DNA from 3 places in the Arthrobacter sp. SLBN-122 genome. Region 2 is predicted to be linked to each of the others. Evidence: riboswitches for the same ligand, from Rfam matches in the RefSeq annotation. Region 2 holds a riboswitch; each other region holds the start of a gene.
What was found. A riboswitch is a leader RNA that binds a small molecule or an ion and turns the genes downstream of it on or off. The one in region 2 is predicted to bind glycine.

Region 1 (9,606 bases), 1.6 Mb from region 2:
CGGTAGCCGGCAAACGTGTCACCGCCCCGACGGGACGCCTCAAGGTCACGGTGGAAGCCTTCCAGGTCCGCCACCAACTCCTCGGTTGAATTACCGGCGGCAATGTTGGTGCAGGCGGGTTCAAGAATCTGCCGGGAGGTCAGCAGCGCGGCGATGTCGCTGGCCGTGGGTTCCGGCGCCACCTTGTATCCCCGCAGGGCTTCGCGCCTGACCATGCCTGTGGTTTCCAGGCGTGCCAGGGCTTCCCTCACGGGGGTTGAAGACACCTTGAAGCGCTTGGCCAGACCGTCAATGCTCAACGGCGACCCGGTGGAGATCTTGTCGTCCAGCAACAGGGACAGGATGGCCTCAAACACCTGGTCCACCAGCATGGGCCGGCCGGGGATCAGGACTTCTTCTTCAGGCGAAGCGGCGTTCATTTCGGAATCCTATGTGAATCTTCGGGCAGTCGAATGCGGCGTCAGCACTGCTTTCACCAGCGCCCCGTCACAAAGCAAACAACGCAGAAAGGGTGTTTGCAGAAGATCGTGCATGATGTACGGTACATGATACCGGACAGCAAAGTGATCTGTAACACAGCTCTCCCATCACCCTCCTCCCCCAATCCGAAGGCGTGTAGATGATTCAGTTTCGATCGATGTTGGTAGCCGTCGCCGCAGTTTCCATGGCAAGCGTCCTTCTCGCCGGCTGCTCCAACCCGGAAATGACCAGCTCGGCCCAGTCTGGCGCTCCTAAATCCACCGGTTCCGCGGAGGCCGTCAAAGTCGACGACGCCGCCGCGGCAGCCCTCCCCAAAGAAGCCAAGGACAAGGGGACCCTGACCGTCACCATGAGCCAGAGCTCCCCGCCGCTGCACTTCATGGCCGCGGACGGAACCACCATTCAAGGTGTGGACCCTGAAATCGCCATGGCCTTGGGGCAGACGCTCGGCCTGAAAACGGAGGTCAAGAGCGGCCCGTTCGACGGCATCATCCCCGGTATTGCTGCCGGCAAGTTCGACATGGCCGTATCCCAGATGTCGCCCTCGACCGAACGCATGAAAGTGCTCGATTTCGTCGACTACTACCAGTCAGGCAGTGGCATTGGCGTGGCTCCCGGCAACCCGCAGCATCTGACGCTGGACTCACTCTGCGGCAAGCGGGTGGGCGTGCTGAAGGGGTCCTTCCAGGACCTCAAGCGCCTCCCCGCCCTGTCCCAGGCCTGCACGGCCGCGGGCAATCCAGCCATTGAGGCCATGACCTACCCGGACATGCAGGCCCCCAACCTCGCGCTGACCGCCGGCCGGATCGATGCCGTCTACATCGACGGACCCACCCTGGGCTACGCCATCAAGCAGGGCGGCCAGATCGAACTGCTGGGCGAGAAGGACGTCTCCCCGGTCAGCATCGGTTTCAAGAAGGGCGCCGGCCTGGAGAAGGCCGTCCAGCTCGGCATGGAGTCCCTTGCCAAGAGCGGGAAGTACAAGGAAATCCTCGACAAGTGGGGCGTGGGCAGCGGTGCAATCTCTGACTTCGCCTTCAACAAGGCGCAGTAGCCACATGGCCAACACAGCCACGCAGACTGACGCCAAGGCATCAGCCGGGGACGGGCTGGACCGCCAGCTTCTCCAGGGCCGTCCCCACCAGCGCCACGGAGGGTTGTGGCTGACGGCGGCGATCGTCCTCTTCGCGATCTTCCTGGTCAGTTACTCCCTGATCACCAATCCGCGCTTCGAGTGGAACGTGGTGTTCGCATGGTTTGCCTCGGAAAGGCTCTTCACCGGCCTCCTCCGGACGCTGGGACTGACGGCGATCTCCATGGCCGTGGGAATCGTCGTCGGCGTCCTGCTGGCGCTGGCCAGACTCGCGCCGAATGTCATCGTCGCCGGAACTGCCGCGTTCCTGGTCTGGCTATTCCGCGGGGTGCCGGTGTTCGTCCAACTCCTCTTCTGGGGTTTCATCGCCGCCATCTACCCACGGATTGCGGTGGGTGTGCCGTTCGGACCCGAGTTCTTCTCGGTGGACGCCAACGTGCTCATCACACCGTTCATGGCGGCGATCCTGGGCTTGGGCCTGAATGAAGGCGCCTACATGTCGGAGATCGTCCGAGCCGGGCTCCTCAGCGTCAACCGCGGGCAGACGGAGGCGGCCACGGCCCTGGGCATGCGGCGGTTCGCCATCCTTTCCCGGATTGTGCTGCCGCAGGCGATGAAGATCATCATCCCGCCTACGGGCAACCAGACCATCTCCATGCTGAAGACCACATCGCTGGTGAGCGTCCTGGCCTTCCCCGAGCTGCTCTACTCTGCGCAGCTGGTCTACAGCGCCAACTTCAAGACCATTCCGCTGCTGATCGCTGCAAGCATGTGGTATCTGCTGGTCACCAGCATCCTGAGCCTGGGGCAGTACTTCATTGAACGGCACTTCAACCGGGGCGGAATCACCTCTGGGCGCAGCACCCGGCGGCCCCGCAAGCCCAAGGCCGTGAACTCCCCCACCCCACCACTGGAGGCCCGGCCATGACCAACGTGATGATCGAAGCACAGGGAGTCACCAAGAGCTTCGGCGACCTGGAGGTCCTCAAAGGCATTGACCTGACTATCCCCAAGGGCAGCGTTACCTGCATCATCGGGCCGTCAGGCTCCGGCAAGTCGACGTTCCTCCGCTGCATCAACCAGCTGGAAACGCTCGACGGCGGGTACATCCTTGTGGAGGGACAGCCGGTTGGCGTGAAGATCAGGAAAGGCCGGCTGCACGCGCAGAACAACGCCGAGGCGGCGAAAATGCGCGAGAACATCGGCATGGTTTTCCAGAGCTTCAACCTTTTCCCGCACATGACGGTGCTGGAGAACATCTGCGAGGCGCCGGTCAGGGTGAGGAAGGAGAACCGCAAGGCCGTGCAGGACCGGGCCCGGATCCTCCTGGAGCGGGTGGGGCTCTCCGAGAAGGTCCACGCCTACCCTGCGTCCCTTTCCGGCGGCCAGCAGCAGCGCGTGGCCATCGCCAGGGCACTGGCCATGGAGCCACGGCTGATGCTGTTCGATGAGCCCACATCGGCCCTGGACCCGGAGCTCGTGGGCGAGGTGCTGGACGTGATGCGCAAGCTCGCGGACGGCGGGATGACCATGATCGTGGTGACCCACGAGATCGGCTTCGCCCGCGAAGTTGGCGACCACCTGATCTTCATGGACGGCGGCGGCATCGTGGAGCAGGGCGACCCACGGACTGTCCTGAGCGACCCCCAGCATGAGCGCACCAAACAATTCCTGGCGAAAGTAATTTAGACCTTCACATTGGAGCAGGACTCTTGAAAAACAAATGGATTGTCAGCGTTGAGGACTACCGCAAGGCCTCCCGCAAGCAGCTTCCGAAAATGATTTCGGACTATTTGGAGGGCGGCGCGCTGGACGAAACCACCATGCGCGCCAATGAAGACCGTTTCGATGCCCTGATGCTTCGCCAGCGGTCCATGGTGGACCTGCGGGGTCTGAACACGTCCACCACCGTGCTGGGCCATTCCCTGGCGATGCCCCTGATGGTGGCACCCATGGGAATGCTCACCATCTTCCACCCGGGTTCGGATCCTGCCGTCGCCAGGGCCGCGGTCAGGGCAGGGTCGATCTTCATCCACAGCGCCTGGGCCGGCTGCTCACTCGAAGAGGTGGCCAAGGTGGCGCCGAACAATCTGTGGGCGCAGATCGCGTTCTGGAAGGATCCGGCGGAAACTGCCAGCTACATCAACCGGGCACGTGCTGTGGGGGTTGAGACGCTGGTGGTGGCAGGCGATGTGGGGTCTTCCAGCAAGCGGGAGCGGGACCTGCACCATGGCCTGTCCATGCCGCCGCGCCCGCCGGTCGCGGACTACTTCAATGCCGCCACCCGCCCCGTCTGGCTGTGGCGGTGGCTAACCGGCCGGAAGATGACGTACGGGAACTACCAGATCAACGGCCGCCCGCTGCGCATGGACGAGATGAACAACTGGATGGCGTCCAACAAGAACCCGGGCGCCAGCTGGGAGGACTTCGCCAGGCTGCGCTCCGAGTGGAAGGGGAACCTGGTGATCAAGGGCATCATGGACGCCGAGGACGCAGCCCGGGCGGTGGATGAGGGGGCGGACGGCATTTTCGTCTCCAACCACGGCGGCCGGCAGTTCGACTCCCAGCCCGCCACCATCGACGTGCTGCCGTCCATTGTTGAGGCAGTGGGCGGACGGGCGGAGATTTATCTCGACGGCGGCGTGCGGCGTGGCCACGACATGGTCAAGGCAGTGGCGCTGGGCGCCAAAGCTGTACTTGCCGGACGTCCGTTCGCCTACGCCCTAGCCACTGGCGGGGAACCGGCGGTGGACCGGGTATTCGGCATCCTCCAGGAGGAGTTCAAGGGGGCCATGGGATTTGTCGGCAAGGCTTCGGTCGCCGACCTGAACAGCAGCATCTTCGCGAAGACGAGCCCAGCCTCCTTACCGGAGAGCCTGCTCGTCTAAAACCGGCACGACAAACTGCCCGTCTCTCACCTGAGGGGCGGGCAGTTCGGCGTCCCGGATCCTTCTGAGGGGGAGTCGGAATCGTATGTTGCCTTAGCGTTTCCTATAGGATATGTTACTCAGGTCACAACGAATTACCGCCCTTGACGCATGGCGGGAGAGCTTTCCGGAACATCAACCCGCGGAAAGCGCCGTAGGAGCAAATCCTCCCCAGGAATCTCTCAGGCCCCGCACCGCCATGGTTAGGCAACTCTGGAAAGAGTCCCAGTTCAGCTGGATGACTCGCCGACGGTGCAACCGGAACCTGTTCCGGGAATCTCTCAGGCCAAAAAAACAGAGCGGGGAGGACACCCAACATATTCCGGCGCTCCCCCGCGCCCTCCACACCCTTGGAGATTCTCTATGTCCACCACACCTGCCGGGACGGCATCACCTGGCATTGAACAGTTTGGGTACACCCAGGAACTGAAAAGGACACTCACCTTCAGTGACCTGATGATCTACGGATTGATCTTCATGGTCCCCATCGCCCCGTTCGCCATTTTCGGCGGCGTCTTCCACGACTCCGGCGGAATGGCCCCGCTTGCCTACATCGTGGCCCTCTTCGCCATGATGTTTTCGGCCAATTCGTATGCCCAGATGGCCCAGGCGTTCCCCATGTCGGGCTCCGTCTACACGTATGTCGGCCGTGGCATCGGAAAGCCGGTCGGCTTCGTGGCCGGCTGGATGATCCTGCTCGATTACCTCCTCATCCCCTGCCTGCTGTACTTAGCTGCAGCCATCGCCATGAACGGCATCATCCCCGACCTGCCCGTGTGGGTATGGCTGGTGGCCTTCGTCGTGCTGAACACGGTGATCAACTACATGGGCATCCAGTTCACCGCCAAGGTCAACAAGATCATGCTGGTCCTGGAACTCGTGGTACTGGCCATCTTCCTGGTCGTCGGCCTTGTGGCTTTGGCCCAGGGCAAGGGCCGCGGTTTCAGCTTTGACGCCTTCTTCAACTCCAGCACCTTCTCGCTCCCGTTGCTCTTTGGCGCGGCGTCGATCGCTGTACTGTCTTTCCTCGGCTTCGACGGGATTTCCACGCTGGCGGAGGAAAACAGCGGCAGCAGCAAGTCCCTGGGCCGGTCCATGATCGCCGCGCTTGCCATGGTGGGTGTGCTGTTCGTGGTCCAGACCTGGGTTGCTTCCATGCTCGTCGAGGACCCCGCAGGCCTCCTCGAGAACGGCGACCCCGCCGGAACCGCCTTCTATGAGGCGGCAGCCAACGCCGGTGGCCCCTTCATGTTCGTCCTCACTGCGGCGGCAACCGCCGTCGCTTGGGGCTTCGCCAACGCACTGGTGGCCCAGGCGGCCACGTCCCGCCTCCTGTTCGCGATGGCCCGGGACCGGCAGCTGCCCCGTTTCCTGAGCAAGATCAGCGCAAAGCACCGCGTCCCTGTCAACGCAACCTTCGTCGTCGCGATCATCTCGCTGGTGCTCGGCATCTACCTCACCATCCTGCCCGACGGGCTGGTGGCCATCTCGGCACTGGTGAACTTCGGAGCGCTCACCGCCTTCCTGGTCCTCAATGTCGCAGTCATCTGGTGGTTCATCTTCAAGCTGAAGTCCCGCCGCTGGTTCGTCCACCTCGTCTTTCCCCTGGCGGGGGTCCTGATCCTGGCGTCGGTGATCTACAACGCGCGTACGGGTGCCCAGCTGCTCGGCCTGTTGTGGCTGGTGGTAGGGATCGCCGTCGCCGCAGTCCTGTACAAGACTGGGCGGATGGGCGGCAGGGAAGTACCGGTTACGACGGCGGCAGGGGAACCTGAAGCAGTGGAGGTCAAGTAGAGATGGTTGTTCACAAACTGGCACCACAGCCGGGCGAATACTCCTACGTGTTCGGCGGCCGGGAGCGGATGGTCAGCATCCGCCCGGGTGACATCGTGGAGGTCAGCACCGAGGATTGCTTCGGCGGCCGGGTCACCTCCCCGGACCAGCTCCCCAGCGACGTGGTGCCCTTCAACGAGATGAACCCGGTCTCCGGTCCCATCGAGGTGGAGGGCGCGGAACCCGGCGACATGCTGGCAGTGCATTTCGTGTCGATCGTGCCGGCCAGGAAGTACGCCGTGTCCTGCGTACTCCCCCGGTTCGGCGCCCTGGCGGCCACCCATGAAACGGCGACGTTGAACGAGCCGCTGGAGGAGCGCGTCTGGTTCTACGACATTGACCTGGAGAGCTGGAGCGCCACGTTCCGGGCACGGAACTCGGACTTCCGGCTGCAACTGCCGCTGGACCCGATGCACGGGACAGTAGGCGTGGCTCCCGCCGGTGGGGAGGTGCGCCTGGTCATGACGCCGTCCACGCACGGCGGGAACATGGACACTCCGGAAGCCCGCGCCGGCACCACGCTGTACCTGCCGGTCAACGTTGCGGGAGCCATGCTGTCCCTCGGCGACGGCCATGCCCGCCAGGGTGAGGGCGAAGTGTGCGGAACCGGCCTGGAATCGGCGATGAACTCGGTGATCGCAGTGGACCTGATCAAGGAGGGCGCCGCTGCCTGGCCGCGGCTGGAGAACGACGAGTACATCATGAGCACGGGGTCCACCCGCCCGCTTGAGGATGCGTACCGGATCAGCCAGAAGGACCTCATTGCGTGGACCTCGGACCTGACCGGCATGGACCTGCTGGACTCCTACCAGCTGGTCAGCCAGATGGGCCTGGCCCCGGCAGCGAATGTCTGCGACCCGAATTACACGATGGTGGCGAAGCTGCCCAAGTGGACGCTGCAGGGCGCCCAGGCGTACGGCGGCGCCCACAGCCGCCTGCGGAAGGCAGCTGAGGACTACAGGTCGCGGTAGCCGGTATTACTGGAGGAGCGCTGCGGGCCTGGATTCAGGCGGGCAGCGCTCCTTTTTCGTCGGGCGGCAACACATATAAGCGCGGCCTGCGAAATCTGCGCCGACCTTGATGCATTCTTGACCGAATCCGGGCACATCCTTGAGGTATTCCCGCCAAAGTGATGCGTGAAGGACGGGAGCGCATCCTTGATGCACCTGGGTACTGGGTCCCAGTCGACCGCGCCTGCGTCGGATCAAACCGATGGTCTCAGACGCCTGGCGGCGCTAAGCAATGGCGCCGCCAGGCAACCAATCCACCTTCCCCAGCAGGCCAGGGGCCTGCGGCGGAGGCACGGATCAGCGTCGATCCGAAAAAGCCGCCGGCCCCTCTAACTGTCGAGTAAGGCAGCGCTTGCGCGCCCGCTACGAGCTGAACCGGTCCGGGTAGAGCAGCGGCAGCTGAAGGGTCAGCCATGGGCTGAAGGCCCAGGGCGTAGCGGCCACGGCGGCGGTGATCAGCGCCGGATCGGTCCACTGCCACTCCACCACCTCGTCGGCACGGGGAGCCAGTGGGGAGGCGGCACGGGCGGTGAAGACCGGACAGATCTCGTTCTCCACCACGCCGGAGGCATCCACCGCCCGGTACCGGAAGTCCGGCACCTTCAGCTCCACATGGTCCAGGCGGAGACCCAGCTCGTACTCGCCGCGGCGCCGAACGGCGTCCTCAAGGTCCTCCCCAAGGCCGGGATGGCCGCAGAAGGAATTGGTCCAGACGCCGGGCCACGTCAGCTTGGACAGCGCACGGCGGGTAAGCAGGATGTGGCCCTCATCGTCATACACGTGGGCCGAGAAGGCCAGGTGCAGCGGTGTGGAGGTCGAGTGCACGGTGGCCTTGTCCTCAACGCCGATAGGTGTTCCGTCATCGGCGGCCAGCACCACCAGCTCTGCCTTACCGTTCAACTGCCCTCCCACGGGTGCCCGTGTTTACTGTACCGATGGATATGGGCAACAGGCTGCCACACACTGGCTACGTCCGCATGGTTGATGATGTCCTGGCATCCTTCTTCACCCGGGCCAAGAAGCGCGCCGGCGCCCTGCACCCCGAATACCCCCACCGGGTGGCAGCACCATGAAGCTCACCAGCGGCGGGATTCCCAATATCGCCGGCCCCTACCGCAACCTCGCCGGGGCCAGGCCGGAAGCCACGACCGGGAGGTAGGCCGAAAGCGGGCCGGGAGCGGCAGGAAACAGAGGCACGACGGCGGCGCGCACCGAACCGGGAGAGCGCTAGTTAATGAGGTAAGAGCCCTCGGGCTCCGGCCGGTGCACCCGGTTCTTGGCCAACGGCAGGGCCGCGGCCAAGGCCTTGAGCCCTATGGCAGGAAGCAACACCGCAGCCGCCGTTACCGACAATGCGGTCAAGCCCACCAGCTCCAGGGTTTCCCGCTTCGGCACGCGGCGGCGACGGCGTCCACCGTCCATGAGTTCCATCATGCTGAAAGGCTAGGAGGCCGCAGGCCGGAACACCCCCGTAGCGGCTACCTGTCTTTCCGGCGGGCACTACTGGGAGCGGAAGGCGCCGGCAGGGCGCGGACCGAGGCCCCGGAACGCACCAAAGCAGAGGGCAAGGAGACGCTACCGGTACCCGTCCACGATCGCGGCAGCGATTTCCTTGTACGCCCGCCGCGTCTCCGGCTTCAGCACATCCAGGGTCACCAGGTCCCCGTCGGCCACGCCACGGTCGTGCGGGACGGCGATCAGTTCGCGGCAGATCCCGGAGAGGTGCTCCTCGATGGCGTCCTTGTCCACGCGGGAGGACACCTCGTCCTTGTCGGTGATCACCACGATTGCGTTGCGGGCCAGGTCCTCGTAGCCGTGGCTGGCCAGCCAGTGCAGGGTGCTCCGGGCCCGCTTGGCACCGGACACGGCGTAGCCGGCGGCGATCACCAAGTTGTCCGCCGACTGCAGGATCCCGCTCATGGCATTGTGCGTCACGCCGGTACCGCAGTCAGTCAAAGCCACGGAGTAATAGCTGGAGATTAGCTTCCGGATCCGCAGGTACTCCTCGGCCGTCAGCGAGTCCGAGACCTCCGGGTCCTGCTCCCCCGCAATCAGGTGCAGCCGGCCGGCGTGGTGCATGTACCGGGCCAGCGCAGTCAGCGAATTGATGGACTCGATGTTTTCCAGCAGGTCCGTGATGGTCCGCGGGCTGGCCTGCTGGTAGATGCCCTCGCCCAGCGCGCGTTCCACCAGGTCCCCGGAGTCCGGGTTGGCGTCGATGGCGCAGGGCGCGTCGCCACGGTATTCGGCCAGCGTCAGGCCC
Region 2 (9,606 bases):
CCCGCACCCCTGAGGATGTCCAGCAGTTCCGGGAGGGTGAGGAGCTGCTCTGAACGCGCCCCGTACGCTTCGGGGATGCGGACACCCTTCCAGGAGGAGAAATCCAGCTGGTGCAGCTCGCGCAGGGTCCGTTCGGCCACCGGGCCCGTCCCGTCCGAGGTGCGGTCCAGGTTGGCGTCGTGGAGCAGGACCACGTGCTGGTCCCGGGTGAGGTGCACATCGCATTCAACCCCGTCGGCGCCGTCAGCCAAAGCCTGCAAGTAAGCGGCTCTGGTGTGTTCGGCGTAGGCGCCGCTCGAACCACGGTGGGCAAAGACCAGCGGCCGGTGCGGCACTGACTCGTCAGTTGTCATGGACACACGGTAGCCGACCGGCCCCCGCCTTCGGGGCTAGGCTTGGCACATGCAGGTGAACTCTGAGGCAACTACTGGGCCAACCACGCAGGAATCCCCCACCGAAACCCCGCAGCAGGTGCGGCCGGGCACCCAGGCGGCAGGCGCCGTCGTACGCCGCCAACCCGGTGCCGGCGACGCCGAAAAGGCGGCAGCGCTGCGGAAGATGAAGCTGCTGGCGCTGAGCCTGCTGATTGCCATGGCCGTGGTCTTTGTCTTTGCGTTCGCGCTGCAGAAGGAATATCCGTGGCTGCAGTACGTGCGTGCGGCGGCCGAGGGCGGCATGGTGGGTGCACTGGCAGACTGGTTCGCCGTGACGGCCCTGTTCAAGTACCCGATGGGCATCAAGATCCCCCACACCGCCATCATCCCCCGCCGGAAGGACCAGATCGGCGCCTCGCTGGGCGAGTTCGTGGAGACCAATTTCCTCTCTGAGCAGGTAGTCCAGGACAAGCTGGCGAGCGTCAACATTGCACGCCGGGCAGGTGAATGGCTGGCCGCCCCCGGCGGTGCGGACCGGGTGGCCAAGGAGGGCGCTGCCGTCATCCGCGGTGCTTTCAAGGTGTTGAATGACGACGACGTCCAGGCCGTTATCGAGGGCATGGTGCGCAAGCACCTGCTCACACCGCCGTGGGGACCTCCGGTGGGAAGGCTTGCGGAGCGCATCTTCCATGACGGGCATCACCACACTCTGGTGGACCTGCTGGTGGACCGGGCAGCGGACTGGGTGGACGACAACCACGACACGGTCACCCACCTGGTGTCTGACCGCTCCCCCACCTGGGTTCCGCAGTTCGTGGACGGGCTGGTGGGCGACAAGGTCTATATCGAGATCCTGAAGTTTGTGCGGGCCGTCCAGGCTGACCCCCGGCACCAGGTGCGGCAGTCGATCGACAAGTACCTCAACGACCTGGCCCAGGACCTCCAGCATGATCCCGCGATGATTGCGCGCGCCGAAGACATCAAGGCACAGGTCCTGGGTGACCCGGAGGTCCGTGAACTCGCCTCCCGCACGTGGGGCACGGTCAAGAACGCCCTGCTGGGCGCCGTAGACGATCCGGACAGCGAACTCACCATCAAATTCAAGGCAGCGGTGCGCGATTTCGGGTCGCGGCTGGTTGAGGACCCGGAACTGGCCGGGAAGGTCAACGCCTGGATCGGCGACGCTGCTGGGTACCTGGTCCGGACCTACCGTTCGGACATCGCCGGGGTCATCACGGACACCGTGGCACGCTGGGATGCCGAAGAAACGTCCCAGAAAATCGAGCTCCAGGTAGGCAAGGACCTGCAGTTCATCCGCATCAACGGCACCGTGGTGGGGTCGCTGGCCGGCCTGGCGATCTTCACGGTGGCGCACCTGGTCTTTGGGTAAATCCCTTCGCGATGAGCGGTCTCGGTCCAGCGGTGTGACTCAGGAACGTTAGCCGCCGCTTCGAATGTCAGTGCCTCGATGGATGATGTTCGTATGGAAATCAGCAGCGGTGGCGGGGTGGTTTTGGAGGGGGTTCACTCCTCTGTTGCTGCCCTCGATGCGCTGGACTGTGAGGATAATTTCCTGGCTGCCGGGGTTGGTATTGGGGCTGATGTGGATGTGTTGCAGCGGCGGTACGAGCTCCGGCTGACCCGGCTGGAGGTGGTGAAGCGGCTGGAGGCGCAGCTCGCCGCGGTCAAGGCCGTTGATGTTGCCGAGGCCGTTGAGATCCAGCACGCAATGCTTGCCCCCGACGCGCCGATGCACGAATGCACCTATGCGGAGATGTCAGCGGTGGAGGAGATCGCCGGGGTTCTGACCATCAGCTCAGGCGCGGCCGGGGCGTTCGTGGAGCAGTCCCGGCGGGCCTGTTCCCTGCCGCCGGTGATGGACGCTTTGGCCGCCGGGGCCCTGTCCTGGCAGCACGCCAGGATTGTTGCCGACGAAACCGAAGGCCTCACCCCCGACGGCGCCGCCGCCCTGGTGGCGCACTTCTTCGACCCCGACGCCTCCAAGCCGGCCCGCGGGGCCGCCCCCGGTGAACTCGTGCCATCGCGATTCCGGGTCAAAGTCCGCACGTGGCGCGAACGCCACCACCCCGAAAGCCTGCAGAAGCGCCACGCCAAAGGCGTCGCGGACCGGCGGATGGAATACACCCCGGACCGCGACGGCATGGCCTGGATCGCGCTCCGCCTCCCCGGCGACACCGCCTCGGCGATCTGGAACCGCACCACCGCCACCGCCCGCGGCCTCCAAGGCCCCAACGAACCCCGCACCCTCACCCAGCTCCGCCCAGACATCGCAGCATCCCTGCTCCTCGGGACCGGAACGCCTGCGCGTGAGGCTGCTGCGGGTGAGGCGGCCGGGAGGACGGGTGATGCTGCGGGAACAGGCGCAGGCAGCGTTTCCGGTACCGGGAGCGCTGCGGGGAGCAATAGTGATGTTGGACGAGTCCCCACCCCGCGGGCCGACGTCCTGGTCATGGTGCCAGTGTTCTCCCTGCTCAGTGTCACGGACGAACCCGCAGAGCTGGACGGCCACGGCCCCATCCCGGCATCGATGGCACGCAAACTCGTCACGGACGGGGCGGAATCGTTCTACCGGGTCCTGGTCGACCCCCGCGACGGGGCCCCGCTGGAGATCGGCCGCACCCGCTACCGGCTCACGGAAACCATCAAACAGTGGATCCGGATGCGCGACGGAAAATGCACCTTCCCCGGCTGCAGCAACCGCACCCCGGACAATGACACCGACCACCTCACCGCCTGGAAACACGGCGGCAGAACAGACGTCCGGAACCTGGGACAACTCTGCCCAAAACACCACCGGCTCAAGCACGCCCGGCCATGGGTCCCGGACGCCGCAACGGAAAACTCACCGCCCGGCTGGACCTCACCAACAGGCCGCCACTACAAACCCGAACACCCCGACCCCAACCCGACCCAGTGGCCGCAATGGCTCATGCCGGGTGAACGCCTGTGCTTGGATGCCAGCCCTGAAGACCTTCCGCAGTGGGAACCAGACGACGACCAACTCATAGACCTCAACGACCTCTCGCCGGAGGATCCGGTTTGGGCGGAGTTCTTCACCAAACCATTCGTACTGTCCGGCTGAGGCTGGCCTGTGCTCGTGCGCTAGCCCTTACGCGAAGGAGTCCAGGCCTCTATGCGAAAGACTCCAGTCCTACGCCGCAAGCTTCGAGTCCTGCCCTGATCCTGGCCGCCATCTCTACCGCCGCGGGGCTCCCGCCCTGAAGACGCAGTGAGCCGGGCCGGAGCGCTACCACCGTGCCGTCCGCAGCCACCACTTCGCCTTGCGTGGCCAGGCGGATAGCCCGCTCAACCACTGCATCGACGTCGTGAAGGACTGCATTTTCCTCGGAGAGCGGCACCACGGTGCCATCGGCGAGGTAGGCGCGGTCCGCGAAGGCCTCGACGAATACCGGGTGCCCTGCTTCCTTGGCCTGCTTCAGGAGCTCCGAGCCCGGGAGGCCCAGGAACGGGAGGCCTGGATCGTAAGCGTTTACCGCCGCGACTACGGCGGAGGCCTGCTCGGCGTCATGAATTGTGGTGCCGTACAGCGCTCCGTGCAGCTTCACGTAGTCCACGGAGGCACCCACGGCGTGCGCGACGCCGTCGAGCGCCCCCAGCTGGTACAGCACGTCGCCGAAAAGTTCATCGAAGCTCATCCCCAGCGAGCGCTGCCCATAGCCGGCCAGGTCCCGGTAGCCCAGGTGCGCACCGACGGTGACATCAAGTTCGTATGCCGCCCTGCAGCTGTCCAGCATGGTGACGGGGTCGCCAGCGTGGAGGCCACAGGCTACGTTGACGCTGGTGGCCAGCTGGAACATCGCCGGATCACCGCCGGTGGTCCAGGGGCCGAATGATTGGCCTACGTCAGCGTTGAGATCCAAATGTGTTGCCTTCCAGCGTCAGGTTGTCCGGCCCGGCGGCGGCAGTCAGCTCCCCGGGAATGGTGTCCGGCATTGGCCCGAACGCTTCCCGGGCATTCTTGGCCACCGCACGGCCCATCACGAGGTTACCGGCTCCACCCACCACGGCACCTATTCCGAACGGGAGGGCCCTGCCGAACAGCGCAGTTCCCTGGCGCTTAAGCAGGTTTTTGAGGAAGGCATGCTGGATCCGCTTCCGGACGCTGCCGAACCCGGGCACCACCATGGACTTCGAGAGTGCATTGCCCCACGTGTTGTTGGGGCCGCCGGATGCCTGGCCGCTGAGCGTGCCCAGCAGGGCGGTCCCCTCCTCGCCAAGCATGATGGCCATGACCATGGTGCCGGCCTTCTCCGGATTGGTGAGGCGAATGCCGTGGAGTTCAGCCAGCGAGGTGGCGTAGAGGGCCGTTGCTTCCAGGAAACCGACGGTGGCGGCGGCGGAAAGTCCCAGCGACGCCACGGTTCCAACACCGGGGACGACGGCGGTTGCACCCACCAAGGCACCCCCGCCGGCGACCGCACGCAGGTAGTCGCGCTCTGCGATGTCCGCCAGCTGGGCAGCGGTGGCCCGTGGATGCTTCTTCTGGAGCCGGCGGATGTAGCCAACCACCAGGGGCCGCTGAATCTGTACCGCCTTCAGGAGCATGTTGTGGACCCCGGGCTTTGGCTTGCCCTCGGAATCGAACATTGCACTGTGGGCGGTTTCCTGTGCGATACGTACTGCGGGGTTGCTGCGCCGGGCCATGGTCACCTTCATTCAAATCGACCTGCAGCGGGTAGGCTGCCGTGCTCTTTCCATCCTATGTGGACAAACACTAAGCATGCTGAACTTTTCGGTCTGCAGCTCACGACTGGCGGGCTGCGGCGGCAGGATTCGGCAACTGAAGCCAAGCGCCTGCGCCGCAACCCGCCGACGGCCGTTACTTCCTGGCCTCCTGGACATCATGCCCTGCCGCGCCGGAATCCACGCCGCCGTTGTGCCCGGCGGCAGCCTGGTCGGCCCGAAGTTCAGCCTGGAAGACCTCGAAGCGGGCCAGGTGGGCGGGACGGCGCCGCAGGATGGCCCACGCCACGCCAAGGACGACAAACCAGATGGGGGTCACCAGCAGTGCAACGAGGGTGTCGGGCTGGGTGGTCAGGGCCCACAGGACGAAGGCGAAGAACACGTAAACCACCCACACGGCGGGGATGCCACCGGGCATCTTGAACTTGGACGCCGCGTGCAGATGCGGCCGGCGGCGGCGGAAGGAGATGTAGCTGGCCAGGATGATCGACCAGACGAAGACGAAGCAGACGGCGGACACGGTGGTCACCATTTCGAAGGCCTTGCCAACGTCCTGGCCGGCATACATGAGTACGACGCCGGACAGCAGCAGGACGCAGGACAGGAACAGCGCGTTGCTGGGCACCTTCCTCGTGGACAGGCGGCCGAACATGCCGGGGGCGTCGCCTTCCTGGGCCAGTCCGAAGACCATGCGGGAGGTGGAGTAGATGCCGGAGTTCGCGGAGGACATGGCCGAGGTGAGGACCACCAGGTTGACCACTGTGGCCGCGGCGCCGAGGCCGGCCAGGGAGAACATGCCGATGAAGGGGCTGTGGCCCGCGGCGAACTGGGTCCACGGGGTGACCGCCATCAGGATGACCAGCGCGCCGACGTAGAACAGCAGCACGCGGACAGGGATGGCGTTGATGGCCTTGGGCAGCGTGCGCTCGGGGTTCTTGGCCTCGGCTGCCGTGGTGCCCACCAGCTCAATGCCCACGAAGGCGAACACGGCGATCTGGAATCCGGCCACGAAGCCCATGAACTCGTTGGGGAAGAACCCGCCATGGCTCCACAGGTTGGTGAAGCTTGCCGTGCCCGCGTCGCTCTGGAACCCGGTGAAAATCATGAAGAGGCCCACGATGATGAGGGCAGCGATGGCGATGATCTTGATGAGGGCGAACCAGAACTCGGTCTCGCCGAAAGCCTTGACAGTGGCGAGGTTCAGCAGGAGCAGGATGCCCACCGTGGCCAGGCCCGGGATCCACAGCGGAAGCCCCGGCCAGAGCTCCTTGGAGTAGCCGGCAATCGCGATCACGTCCGCGATTCCGGTGATCACCCAGCAGAACCAGTAGGTCCAGCCGGTGAAGAAGCCGGCCCACGGCCCCAGGAGGTCGGCGGCAAAGTCACTGAAGGACTTGTAGTTCAGGTTGCTCAACAGCAGTTCGCCCATGGCCCGCATGACGAAGAAGAGCATGAAGCCGATGATCATGTACACGAAGATCACGGAGGGGCCGGCGGCGGAGATGGTCTTGCCGGAGCCCATGAAGAGGCCGGTGCCGATCGCTCCGCCGATGGCGATGAGCTGGATGTGGCGGTTGCTGAGCTGCCGTTCAAGGTGGGGTGGCTCGCTGCGGGCGGGCGTGTTTACGGCTTCGTTGCGCGCAGGTTCGCCGTTGGACGTGGGGGGATGAATCGCCATGAGGAACTCCATCGATAAAGCGGCACTTGGGTACCGCAAAAGATTTGATTCCTCCCCGCTCTGTAGTGAACCTGAGAGTTTCCGCAGCCCATGCCGCTTGCACCGTCGGTGAGCCAGGACTTGCCTGGCTGCTTTCCAGAGTTGCCTGTCCGCGGCGGTACGTGGGCCTGAGAGTTTCCTGGGGAGGGTTTGCTCCTACGGCGCCTGCTGAATGTACCGGGCAGGGCTCTCCCGCCGCAGGTCGAAGGCGTGTTCAGTTGGAAGCCGCAGCCCTGGGGGCCGCGGCGGGTCATGCATTGGGATGGACGCCGGCTGGTGGGCCGCTCCGGATACGTTGAGCCGGCCACCGGCGGTGCCAATCCCGGGGTTCAGTGTGGTGTCCGTCACCATCGAAAGTCAAACCTGCTCCGACACAAGCGGGACAGAAGGGCGTCACGGGCCGGATGCATCCGCCTGTGGCAGCCGTCCGATTTGCCACCGGCAGCTAATCCCGATACCTTGTGAGCCGAATCACCCACATTTTAATAAGCCTTTCGAGCTGTGACGGGAGAGTCCTCCCGCGAAACACCGGGCAGGCGCCGTAGGAGCAAATCCTCCCCAGGAATCTCTCAGGCCCACGTACCGTCATGGCGAGGCGACTCTGGAAAGCAACCGGGCTTCTGCCTGGTTCACCGACGGTGCAAGCGGCCCCCTGCCAAGAGCAGGCAACGCGGAATCTCTCAGGTCCAATACAGAGCGGGGAGGAACCCATCCCACGCCGTGCCACCTTCGGCCGGCCAGAACTGGAGTTCCTCATGACGATTCATCCGCATCCAACATCGTTTGTTGACCGCCATATCGGCGCGCGCCGCCAAGCCGACGTCGACACCATGCTCAAGGCCGTGGGCTATGACAGCGTGGATGGCCTCGTTGACATGGCTGTCCCCGCATCCATCCGTCAGGACACTGCCCTCAGGCTGACCGACGCCCTCAGCGAGGTGGAGGTCCTGGCCGAACTCCGCCGGATCGCCGGCCGGAACAAGACCGCGGTCCAGCTGATCGGCCAGGGCTACTACGACACCGTCACGCCTCCGGTGATCCGCCGCAACATCCTTGAATCCCCGGCCTGGTACACCGCTTACACCCCGTACCAGCCGGAGATTTCCCAGGGCCGGCTGGAGGCGCTGCTGAACTTCCAGACCATGGTGCAGGACCTGACAGCCCTCCCCGTGGCAAACGCCTCCCTCCTCGACGAGGCGACGGCGGTGGCTGAGGCCGTGCTGCTGATGCGCAGGGCCAACAAGAACAAGGATGCCAAGGACGGCAGGACGGTGCTCGACGCCGATTGCCTCCCCCAGACCATCGCCATCGTGCTGGGCCGTGCGGAGGCGCTCGGCTTCGAGGTGGAAATCGCCGAATTGTCCAAGGGACTGCCTGACGGTGCCATCAACGGGGTGGTGCTGCAGCAGCCCGGTGTCTCCGGCCGGGTCTGGGACCAGTCCGCCGTCATCGCCGAGGCCAAGGACCGCGGTGCGCTGGTGACCGTGGCCGCGGACCTTTTGGCCCTCACCCTCATCACCCCTCCGGGCGAGCAGGGCGCCGACATCGCCGTCGGTTCCACCCAGCGTTTTGGCGTGCCGTTGTTCTTTGGGGGGCCGCACGCCGCTTACATGGCTGTCCGCAAGGGCATGGAACGGACCCTGCCCGGCAGGATTGTGGGCGTGTCCAGGGACAACGCCGGCGCCCCCGCCTACCGTCTGGCCCTGCAGACCCGCGAGCAGCACATCCGCCGCGAGAAGGCCACCTCCAACATCTGCACCGCCCAGGCGCTGCTGGCCATCGTGTCCTCCTTCTACGCGGTGTACCACGGCCCGGACGGGCTGAAGGCAATCGCCGAAGCGGTCCACGGCAAGGCCCGCGTCCTGGCCACCGCGCTCACCTCCATGGGCCGCGAACTGGTCAGTGCCTCCTTTTTCGATACCCTTACGGTCCGCGTTCCCGGCAAGGCCGCCAAGGTGATCACCGCAGCCGAAGCCCGCGGCATCAACCTGCGCTTCATCGACGCGGACACGGTAGGCGTCTCCGTTGATGAAACGACGACGGCGGCAACCCTGTCCGCCGTCGCCGTCGCCTTTGGTGCCGGTCCCGTGGGTGACGCCCAGGGTTTCGAGTTGCCCGGGTCTCTGCTGCGCACCTCCGATTACCTGCAGCACCCTGTGTTCAACACCCACCGCTCGGAAACCCAGCTCCTGCGCTACATCCGCAAGCTCTCTGACCGGGACCTGGCGCTGGACCGCACCATGATCCCGCTGGGATCCTGCACCATGAAGCTGAACGCCACGGCCGAGATGGAAGCCATCTCCTGGCCGGAGTTCGCCTCGATCCACCCGTTCGCCCCGGACTCCCAGACTGAAGGCTGGCGTGAACTGATTTCCGGACTGGAAGCCGACCTCGCCGAGATCACCGGCTACGACCAGGTGTCCATCCAGCCCAACGCCGGCTCCCAGGGCGAGCTCGCAGGCCTGTTGGCGATCCGCGGCTATCACCACTCCCGCGGCGAGCAGCAGCGCAACGTCTGCCTCATCCCTGCCTCGGCGCACGGCACCAACGCGGCCTCCGCAGTCCTCGCCGGGATGAAGGTCGTCGTTGTCGCCACCGCCGCTGACGGGACGATAGACCACGCGGACCTGCAGGCGAAGATCGAAGCCAACAAGGACGTCCTCTCGGCCATCATGATTACCTACCCCTCCACCCACGGTGTGTACGATTCCGACGTCCGCGAGGTCTGCGACGCCGTGCATGCTGCCGGCGGCCAGGTGTACGTTGACGGCGCCAACCTGAACGCCCTGG
Region 3 (9,606 bases), 380 kb from region 2:
ACTGCAGCATATTGCCGCCGTTCGGGTTGGCCGTGACGTGCTTGTCCCAGTTTTCGATTTCCTCGGCGGTGGCAAAACGTGCGTTGAGTTGTCGCAAGGGGGCCTTGTCCAATCGGGTCTGTGCGCGGTTTCTGTACTTCTGGATGCGTGCGGACATGCAGCCTCAAGTCTAAAGCCTGATGTGCTTCCGGCTTTTCCCCGCATGGCGGGACAGCGTGCCTTCCGCGTTGCCCGGCGCCGGCTTGACGGCAATGTTCGCCTTCAACAAGGGTTGAGGCATGAGGCCGGATAGGGAAGAAACCACAACTCGCATGGGAACCGGCAGGCAGCCCTACAGCGCTGGAGTCCAGGTGGCAGCGCTCATCGGATTCCTGGTGGCCTCCCTGTTGGTGGCGGCGCTGGGAGGGCTCGCTTCTGCGGCCAATGTCACGGGCTGGTACGCCACCGCCGACAAGGCACCATGGTCCCCTCCCAACGGCGTGTTTGGTCCCGTCTGGACCATCCTCTATACGGCAATGGCCGTGGCCGCCTGGCTGGTATGGCGCAAGCGGACCAACAGGACACGGCCGGCGATGACCGCCTACGCCATCCAGCTGGTCCTCAACCTCGCATGGACCCCGGCGTTCTTTGCCCTCTACCCCGCCCTCGGCACGCCGGCATTGTGGCTGGGGCTGGTCATCATCCTTGCCCTGATTGCCGCTGTCGCGGTAACGGTCCTGTTTTTCGGCCCCATCAGCCGGACGGCCGGACTGCTCCTGCTGCCCTACGTGTCATGGCTGGTGTTCGCAGCCAGCCTGAACTGGTGGGCGGCAGTGCATAACTAGCGCCGGGACACCGGTCAGCTGCGGCGCCGGGCTGGGTTGGTGGTGGTCAGCATTCGACGACGTTGACGGCGAGGCCGCCCATGGCGGTTTCCTTGTATTTGGAGGACATGTCCTTGCCGGTTTCGCGCATGGTGATGATGACTTCGTCCAGCGAGACGCGGTGGGTGCCGTCGCCCCAGAGCGCCATTTTCGCGGCGTTGATCGCTTTCGCGGCGGCGATCGCGTTCCGTTCGATGCAGGGGACCTGGACCAGCCCGCCGATCGGGTCACAGGTCAGGCCCAGGTTGTGTTCCATCGCGATCTCCGCGGCGTTCTCCACCTGCGCCGGGGTCCCGCCCATCACCTCGGCCAGGCCCGCGGCGGCCATCGACGACGCTGATCCCACCTCGCCCTGGCAGCCCACCTCGGCCCCGGAAATGGAGGCCTGTTCCTTGTAGAGCACCCCGACCGCGCCGGCGGCGAGCAGGAACCGCACCACCACATCGTCCCGGTCGGCCTGGCTGGCCTGGTCCATGCCCGGAGCGAAGTGCAGCGCGTAGAACAGCACCGCGGGAATGATCCCGGCCGCCCCGTTGGTCGGGGCGGTGACCACCCGGCCGCCGGAGGCGTTCTCCTCGTTCACCGCCAACGCCACCAAGTTAACCCACTCCTGCCAATACCGGGGATCGAAACGGACCGCGTCCCAGTCCGCCTCCTGGCCGCTGTGCTGTTCCTCGTCCTGGGTGTGCGCGGATTCCTTCTTGAGCCGGTCGTACCAGTCAGGGGCGCGGCGGCGGACCTTCAACCCGCCCGGCAGCACCCCTTCGCGCTTCAGCGAGGTGGCCACGCAGTTTTCCATCACCGACCAGATCTGCAGCAGCCCCTCCCGGATCTGCTCCTCATCCCGGGAGGCTTTTTCGTTCACGAGCATGACATCGGCGATGCCCAGCCCGGTCACCGCGCAGTGCTCCAGCAGTTCCGCGGCGGTCCGGAACGGCAGCGGCAGTTCCTGTTTGGACGCGTCCAGTTCCTGCTGCGCCGCGTCCTCCTCACCCTCCCGGACGATGAACCCTCCACCGACCGAGAAGAACGTGGCCGCATGCAGCACCGAACCTTCCGCGCCGGAGACGGTGAACGTCATCCCGTTCGTGTGCCGCGGCAACACCGTCAACGGCCGCAGCACCATGTCCTTCACCCCATACGGCAACGGCACCGCACCGGCCAGGTTCAACGTCCCGGTCTCCGCGATCGAGGCCAGCCGCTCCTCCACCTCCTCCGGCAGGATCAGCTCCGGATGGAACCCCTCCAACCCCAGCAGGACCGCAGTCATCGTCCCGTGCCCGTGCCCCGTCGCGGCCAGCGACCCATACAGGTCCACCCGCAACGCCCCCACCCCAGCCAGCACCCCCGAGGCCTTGAGTTCCTCAGCGAACACCGCAGCAGCCCGCATCGGCCCCACAGTATGCGAACTCGACGGCCCAATACCGATCGAAAAGAGATCAAAAACGCCAACAGCCATGGGATTGGTTCCTAACTAAAACGGGTGGTTTGGGTGGAGCGGGCAGGACATCCTCTGCGTGCTCGGTCGCGAAAACGCCGCTGAGCGGACGTGACGCGGTGGCCGGGCTGGGTGCGGCTGGCCGAATTCCTCCGCGTGCTCGGTCGCGAAAACGCCCGCTAAGCGGACGTGACGCTCCCTTAGACGCACGTCTCCGGATCCGCCCAGTCGCCAACGGACGTCACCAAAGCGACAGGACAAGCAGGCAAGTACGCACAGGACACGGGTTGCCCGGACAGGAAAACGTACATAGTCCGCCGCCACCCGCTTCCTCTACGCCCTGCTGTCTTCCCCGCACCACCGCACTTTGGCACGAGGGGCCAGCGGAGCCGGACTTTTCGAAAGCGTGCGTCAAAGCGACGAAGGAGCAGCACGCGTGAAAATGTCCGGTCCGTCGGCCCCGGAGCCAGCCACGGCACGTCACGGCACGAAGGACTACTTGAGTCGCTTGTAGAACGGGAGGGTGACGACTTCGAACGGTTCGGCCTTGCCGCGCAGGTCCACGTCGAGGGCCGTGCCGGGGGCCGAGTGTTCGACGTCGACGTAGGCCATGGCGATGGGGTAGCCGAGGGTGGGCGAGGGCTGGCCGGAGGTGACTTCGCCGACGGTGGTGCCGTCCTTGAGGACGGGGTAGTGCGCGCGGCCGGCGCGGCGGCCCTGGCCTTTGAGCCCCACGAGGCGGCGTCCGGAGGTGCTGCCGGCGCCGGCTTCCTTCATGGCTGCCAGGGCGGCTTTGCCAACGAAGTCGCCTTCCTTGGAGAGTGCGACGACGGCGCCCAGGCCGGCGGCGAACGGGTCGCCCTGCAGCGACAGTTCGTTGCCGTACAGCGGCATTCCTGCTTCGAGGCGGAGGGAGTCGCGGGAGGCGAGGCCTGCCGGGATCAGTTCCCCGTCGTCGGCGATGGCGATCAGCGACTGCCACAGCGCGGGCGCATCGTCGTTGTCCACGAAGATCTCGAACCCGTCTTCACCGGTATACCCGGTGCGCGCAAGCAGCAGTTCTTTGCCGGTGCCACCTACCAGGAGCGGGACGGCGACCGCGGCGTAGTACTTCAGCTCCGTCACCAGGGAGTGTTGCGCGGCCGGAACCAGGCGCAGCAGGAGTTCCTGGGCTTTGGGACCCTGGACGGCGATCAGGGAAGTGCGGGCTGAGGCATCATCCACCACAACATCGAACCCCGCGGCCCGTTCCTGCAGGGCTGCGGCCACTACGGCGGCGTTGCCAGCGTTGGGGACAACCAGGAAGACGTCGGTACTGCCTTGTGCGGTACCCGCAGCCGCCGGGCGGCGGTAGGTGATGAGGTCGTCGATAATGCCGCCGTCCTCGTTGCAGATCAGCGAGTACTTGGCCTTGCCCACGGCCATGGCGGAGATCTTTCCCACCAGGGCGTAGTCCAGGAAGGCGGCCGCATCCGGGCCGGTCACCCAGACCTCGCCCATGTGGGAGAGGTCGAACAGGCCGGCAGCGTTGCGGACGGCGTGGTGCTCGGCAAGTTCAGAGCTGTACTTGAGCGGCATCTGCCAGCCGCCGAAGTCCGTAAAGGATGCGCCGAGCTTTTTGTGCTCGTCGTAAAGCGCGGTGTATTTCTCGGTCATTGGTGCCGGTCCTTAGTTTTCGAAGTCTTCCAGCGGCGGGCAGGAGCAGATCAGGTTCCGGTCGCCGGCGGCGCCGTCGATCCTGCCCACTGGCGGGAAGTACTTGTCCTGCTTGTGGTGGGCAGGGAAGGCGGCCTGCTCACGGGGGTACGCGCGGTCCCAGTCAGAGCTGACGACGGCGGCCGCCGTGTGGGGTGCGCGGCGTAAGGGTGAGTCCGCCACGGCAAAGTCGCCGTTGGCTACCTGGTCGATTTCCTTGCGGATGCTGACCATGGCCTCGATGAAGCGGTCGATCTCCGCCAGGTCCTCGGACTCGGTGGGCTCCACCATCAGGGTGCCCGCCACCGGGAACGAAAGGGTAGGGGCGTGGAAGCCGAAGTCGATCAGCCGCTTGGCCACATCCTCCGCGGTAACGCCGGTCTTCGCCGTGAGTTCGCGCAGGTCAAGGATGCATTCGTGGGCCACCAATCCGCCCTCTCCCGTGTACAGAACCGGGAAGTATTCGTTCAGGCGGGAGGCGACGTAGTTCGCTGCCAGCAGCGCGGACTTGGTGGCCTCGGTCAGGCCCTCGCCGCCCATCAACTTCACGTAGGCCCAGGAAATGGGCAGCACGCCCGCCGAGCCGAACCGGGACGCGGAAATCGCAACTCCATGCCCGTCCTCGTGGGCGGCCTTGTTCGCATCGCCGGGCATGAACGGGGCCAGGTGGGCCTTGGCGGCAACCGGTCCGACGCCGGGGCCGCCGCCGCCGTGCGGGATGCAGAAGGTCTTGTGCAGGTTCAGGTGCGACACGTCGCCGCCGAACTGGCCCGGCTGCGCAAGCCCCACGAGGGCGTTCAGGTTGGCCCCGTCGATGTAGACCTGGCCGCCTGCAGCATGCACGGCATCGCAGACCTCACGGACGTCCCCGTCATACACCCCGTGGGTGGACGGGTAGGTGATCATGATGCAGGACAGGACATCCTTGTGGGCCTCGATCTTGGCTGTGAGGTCATCGTGGTCGATCGTCCCGTCAGCGGCGGTGGCGACAACGACCACCTTCATTCCCGCGAGCACGGCGGACGCGGCGTTGGTGCCGTGTGCCGAGGCGGGAATCAGGCAGATGTTGCGCTGCTGGTCGCCGCGGGAGTGGTGGTAGCCGCGGATGGCCAGCAGGCCTGCGAGCTCGCCTTGGGAGCCGGCGTTGGGCTGGATGGACACCTGGTCGTAGCCGGTGATCGTGGTCAGGTCCGCCTCAAGGTCGGCAATGAGTTCACGCCAGCCTTCAGTCTGGGAGTCCGGGGCGAACGGGTGGATGGAAGCGAACTCCGGCCAGGAGATGGCCTCCATCTCCGCGGTGGCGTTCAGCTTCATGGTGCACGAGCCCAGCGGGATCATGGTGCGGTCCAGCGCCAAGTCCCGATCGGACAGGCGGCGGATGTAACGCAGCAGCTGGGTTTCGGACCGGTGGGTGTTGAACACAGGGTGCTGCAGGAAGTCGGAGGAACGCTCGACGGCGGCCTCCAGACCGAAGCCCTGGTCCTCACCCTGGTCGTCGGCAACCTTGGCGCCAAAGACATCGGCCACCTGGGCGACAATGGCCGGGGTCGTGGTTTCATCGAGGGCGATGCCGACGGTATCGGCGTCGACGCTGCGCAGGTTGATGCCCCGCGCCTCGGCGTCGGCAATGATGCCGGCAGCCCGTCCGGGCACCCGGACGGTCAGGGTGTCGAAAAAGCTCTTGTGCAGAACGTCAACGCCGGCAGCGGCAAGCGAGGCCGCCAGGGCACGGGCGTGGCCATGCGCCGTTTCGGCGATCGCCTTCAGTCCGTCCGGGCCGTGATACACCGCATAGAAGGAGGACACGATGGCCAAGAGCGCCTGGGCGGTGCAGATGTTGGACGTGGCCTTCTCGCGGCGGATGTGCTGCTCGCGGGTCTGCAGGGCCAGACGGTAGGCGGGAACGCCGGCGTCGTCCTTGGACACGCCCACCAGGCGGCCGGGAAGCGAGCGCTCCAGGCCCTTGCGGACAGCCATGTAGGCAGCGTGCGGGCCGCCGAAGAACAGCGGAACACCAAAGCGCTGGGCTGAGCCGACCGCGATGTCCGCGCCCTGCTCGCCCGGCGGGGTAATGAGCGTAAGTGCCAGCAGGTCCGCGGCCACGGTAACCAGCGCGCCACGCTCCTTCGCAGCGGCGATGACGGCGGACTGGTCCCAGACCCGGCCGGAAGCGCCGGGCTGCTGCAGCACCACGCCGTTGATGTCACCGTCGGGCAGGCCCTTGGAGAGATCGGCCACCTCCACCTCGAAGCCGAGCGCTTCTGCACGGCCCTTGACGATGGCGATGGTCTGCGGGAGCACGTCGATGTCCAGGACGGTCTTGCCGTCGGCCGCGGGCTTGGCCTTGTTGGCGCGGCGCATCAGCAGCACGGCCTCAGCCACCGCGGTTGCTTCGTCGAGCAGCGATGCGTTGGCAATGGGCAGCCCGACGAGGTCCTGCACCATGGTCTGGAAGTTCAGCAGGGCCTCAAGCCGGCCCTGGGAAATCTCGGGCTGGTAAGGGGTGTAGGCGGTGTACCAGGCCGGGGACTCGAGGATGTTGCGGCGGATCACCGGCGGAGTCACGGTATCGGAGTAGCCCTGGCCGATCAGCTGCACGGCCGTCTTGTTCTTCGCGGCCAGCTTCCGCAGCTCGGTGAGGACTTCAACCTCACTGAGGGCGTCCTGCAGGCGAAGCGCGGTGTCCTGGCGGATGACCTTGGGAACGGCCGTATCAACCAGGGAGTCGACCGAGTCGTAGCCTACGGCTTTGAGCATGGTGTCGACGTCGGCCTGGCGGCGCGCGCCGATATGGCGGTCTACGAAAGTGGTGGAGGCTGGGGTAACCGACACGAAGGAACTCCATTTACTCAGGCGGCGAAGGGTACGCCACAGCTATTCGGGTCCCTCCCCGCTCTGTATTGGACCTGAGAGTTTCCGCGTTGCCTGCCTGGACAGGACCCGCTTGCACCGTCGGTGAGCACAACAGTCCTTGCATTCCCAAAGGGTGGTGGACTGCCTGCTGCTTTCCAGAGGTGCCTCGCCGCGGCGGTACAGGGGCCTGCGAGATTCCTGGGGAGGATTTGCTCCAACGGCGCCTGCCTGTACTTCCGGCAGAACTCTCCCGCCGCAGATCAAAGGCTATTCATTTGTCGAACCATGAAGGCCGGTGACAGCCCTCACAACTCTCTATTGTCCTACGCCGCAGCCCCTCGCGGCAAATGACCGGAACTACCTCCGGAGCCGCTCCAAAGCGGCCAGGAGTTCCTCCACGTCGGCGGCCGCTCCCCCTGCCGGGGCGGGGGCAACGGACAGCATGGCGTTGAAGTACAGGCCGTCCCCCATGTAGAGGACTGCCTTGGCCAGGCCCGGCCCAACGTCGGCAGCTATCTCGTCCAGCCAGCGCTGCTGGATGGCCGCGAACCGGCGCCTTGTCTCTTCGTGGGCCACCTCTGCAAGCCGGGTGGCGGCCACGATGGCGCGGTCCAGCCGAGTATCGGCCCAGACGGAGGAACGGATGAAGTATGCCGCGGCGCCTTCAGCGGCAGCAGCCATCGCGTCGGCGTCTTCCCGGGCGAGGCCCTCCAGCCGGTCAAGCAGCACGGCGATGAGCGCTTCCTTGTTGGGAAAGTGGTAAAGGAGGCCGCCTTTGGACACCCCCGCCTTGCGGGCCACGGCATCAAGGGTGGCCGCGCGCTCCCCCACTTCGATCAGCAGGGACTCGAAGGCGTCAAGGACCGCGTCACGGGCAACAGGCTTTCGGGGCATGCCTTCCATCATGCCTTCCACCAGGCAGGAAAACGGAAATTCCTACCATTCCAAACTATACCGTCTGGACGGTATAGTTATTCCCATGACCGCTTCCATCAAGAGTTCCGCGTCCCCGCAGGCGCCCAGCACCTCCACTCGCTCCCCGTGGCGGGACTGGCTGGCGCTGGGGCTGCTGATGTTCCCGGTACTGCTGGTGGCGGTGGACAACACGGCGCTGACGTTCGCACTGCCCGCCATCGCACGCGCCTTGGAACCCAGCGGCGTGCAGCTGCTGTGGATCGTTGACGCCTACCCACTGGTACTCGCCGGGCTGCTGGTATCGATGGGTAGCCTGGGCGATCGGATCGGGCGGCGGAGGCTGCTGATCCTTGGCAGCATCGGCTTCGCCGGACTGTCCGTTGCCACCGCTTTTGCACCGGCGCCGGAGTGGCTTATCGCCGGCCGCGCCGCCCTGGGGTTCTTCGGGGCCATGCTGATGCCTTCCACGCTGTCGCTGATCCGCAACATCTTCCCGGAGCCCAACCGCCGGAGGCTGGCCGTGGCCATCTGGGCTGCCGGCTTCTCCGGCGGCGCGGCGCTGGGTCCGATCGTCGGCGGATGGCTGGTGGAGCACTTCTGGTGGGGCGCCGTCTTCCTGGTGGCGGTCCCGCTCATGCTCCCCCTTCTGGCCTTTGGCCCGGCCGTCATCCCCGAATCGAAGGATCCGGCGCCCGGCAAGGTGGACATCCCCAGCATCGTGCTCTCCATGCTGGTCATGGTGCCCGTTGTCTACGGAATCAAGGCAGTTGCCACCGAAGGCCCGGGGACTGCAGGGCTGGGCGCAATCGCCTTCGGCCTGGCGATGGGGACCGTGTTCGTGCGGCGGCAGCACCGGCTGAAGCACCCGCTGCTGGATATGTCACTGTTCCGGAACAGGGTGTTCAGCATGGCCATCAGCGCCAACATCCTTGCCCTGTTCTCCTTCAACGGGTTCATCCTGTTCCTTGCCCAGCACCTCCAGCTCCTCGAGGGCATGACCCCGTCCGCGGCGGGCGTTGCCATGATCCCGGCACTGGCCGCCACGGTGGTGGCCGGGCTGGTGGTGGTGCCGCTGGTCCGCAAGGTCCGTCCCGGCTACGTGGTGGCGGCGGGACTGGCCTTCAGCGCTGCGGGCTACACGATAGTGGCGTTCGGGAACCACGACGGCGGACCCTCGCTGCTGCTGGCGGCGCTCCTGGTCCTGGCACTGGGCGTGGGCACGGCCGAAACCATCTCCAACGACCTCATCCTCGGGTCCGCCCCGCCGGAGAAGTCAGGTGCTGCCGCGGCGATCTCGGAGACAGGCTACGAGGTGGGCTCGCTGCTGGGGACCGCAGTGCTGGGCTCCATCCTGACCGCGTCCTACCAGCAGAACCTGCGGCTGCCCGCGGGACTTGACGGCATGCTGCCCGGATCCACCCTGCACAATGCCCGTGAAACGCTCGCCGGCGCAATTGAAGCGGCAAACCTGGTGCCCGAATCAGTGTCGGAAGCCGTCCGCGAAGCTGCGGCGGCAGCGTTTGATTCCGGCGTCCACATCACTGCGGCGATTGGGTTGGTACTGATGGCTACGGCGGCAGTCCTGGCCGCCGTCGTGCTGCGGAAAGTGCCGAAAGCGGCCTAGCAGCCGAGGGTGTGCCGTGTCGGCTGCACAAAGGCGCCCGGCGCCGAGGGAATACCCCGGCGCCGGGCGCCCTTTGAAATGGCAGCCGGCTGCCCGCTGATCCCGCTACTTGGAGTCGGCGGCGGTTACCTTGGCGGTGGGCTTCATGTTCTCAGCCTGCACCATCCACGCAAACTGCTCCAGCCGGGCAATGAACTCATGGAGGAGGTCGGCGGAGG

Region 1: another riboswitch for glycine. It lies ahead of FBY36_RS03955 (APC family permease); the one in region 2 lies ahead of cycA (D-serine/D-alanine/glycine transporter).
Region 3: another riboswitch for glycine. It lies ahead of gcvP (aminomethyl-transferring glycine dehydrogenase); the one in region 2 lies ahead of cycA (D-serine/D-alanine/glycine transporter).

Annotation. Positions count from the first base shown of each region.
Region 1 is NZ_VFMS01000001.1:839,092-848,697, forward strand. It holds gene FBY36_RS03930 (GntR family transcriptional regulator) at 1-419, opposite strand, end outside; gene FBY36_RS03935 (ABC transporter substrate-binding protein) at 620-1,534, shown strand; gene FBY36_RS03940 (amino acid ABC transporter permease) at 1,539-2,501, shown strand; gene FBY36_RS03945 (amino acid ABC transporter ATP-binding protein) at 2,498-3,262, shown strand; gene FBY36_RS03950 (alpha-hydroxy acid oxidase) at 3,286-4,461, shown strand; glycine riboswitch at 4,704-4,808, shown strand; gene FBY36_RS03955 (APC family permease) at 4,864-6,294, shown strand; gene FBY36_RS03960 (acetamidase/formamidase family protein) at 6,297-7,304, shown strand; gene idi (isopentenyl-diphosphate Delta-isomerase) at 7,707-8,243, opposite strand; gene FBY36_RS20525 (hypothetical protein) at 8,279-8,416, shown strand; gene FBY36_RS03970 (hypothetical protein) at 8,571-8,777, opposite strand; gene FBY36_RS03975 (MinD/ParA family ATP-binding protein) at 8,919-9,606, opposite strand, start outside.
Region 2 is NZ_VFMS01000001.1:2,401,632-2,411,237, reverse strand. It holds gene FBY36_RS11255 (glycerophosphodiester phosphodiesterase) at 1-353, opposite strand, end outside; gene FBY36_RS11250 (DUF445 domain-containing protein) at 403-1,764, shown strand; gene FBY36_RS11245 (HNH endonuclease signature motif containing protein) at 1,858-3,477, shown strand; gene FBY36_RS11240 (LamB/YcsF family protein) at 3,527-4,276, opposite strand; gene FBY36_RS11235 (hypothetical protein) at 4,260-5,060, opposite strand; gene cycA (D-serine/D-alanine/glycine transporter) at 5,236-6,777, opposite strand; glycine riboswitch at 6,828-6,922, opposite strand; glycine riboswitch at 6,923-7,021, opposite strand; glycine riboswitch at 7,312-7,411, shown strand; gene gcvP (aminomethyl-transferring glycine dehydrogenase) at 7,572-9,606, shown strand, end outside.
Region 3 is NZ_VFMS01000001.1:2,779,687-2,789,292, reverse strand. It holds gene FBY36_RS13015 (lipid II:glycine glycyltransferase FemX) at 1-157, opposite strand, end outside; gene FBY36_RS13010 (TspO/MBR family protein) at 312-824, shown strand; gene FBY36_RS13005 (L-serine ammonia-lyase) at 871-2,322, opposite strand; gene gcvT (glycine cleavage system aminomethyltransferase GcvT) at 2,797-3,957, opposite strand; gene gcvP (aminomethyl-transferring glycine dehydrogenase) at 3,970-6,828, opposite strand; glycine riboswitch at 7,015-7,112, opposite strand; gene FBY36_RS12990 (TetR/AcrR family transcriptional regulator) at 7,207-7,743, opposite strand; gene FBY36_RS12985 (MFS transporter) at 7,829-9,388, shown strand; gene FBY36_RS12980 (Dps family protein) at 9,494-9,606, opposite strand, start outside.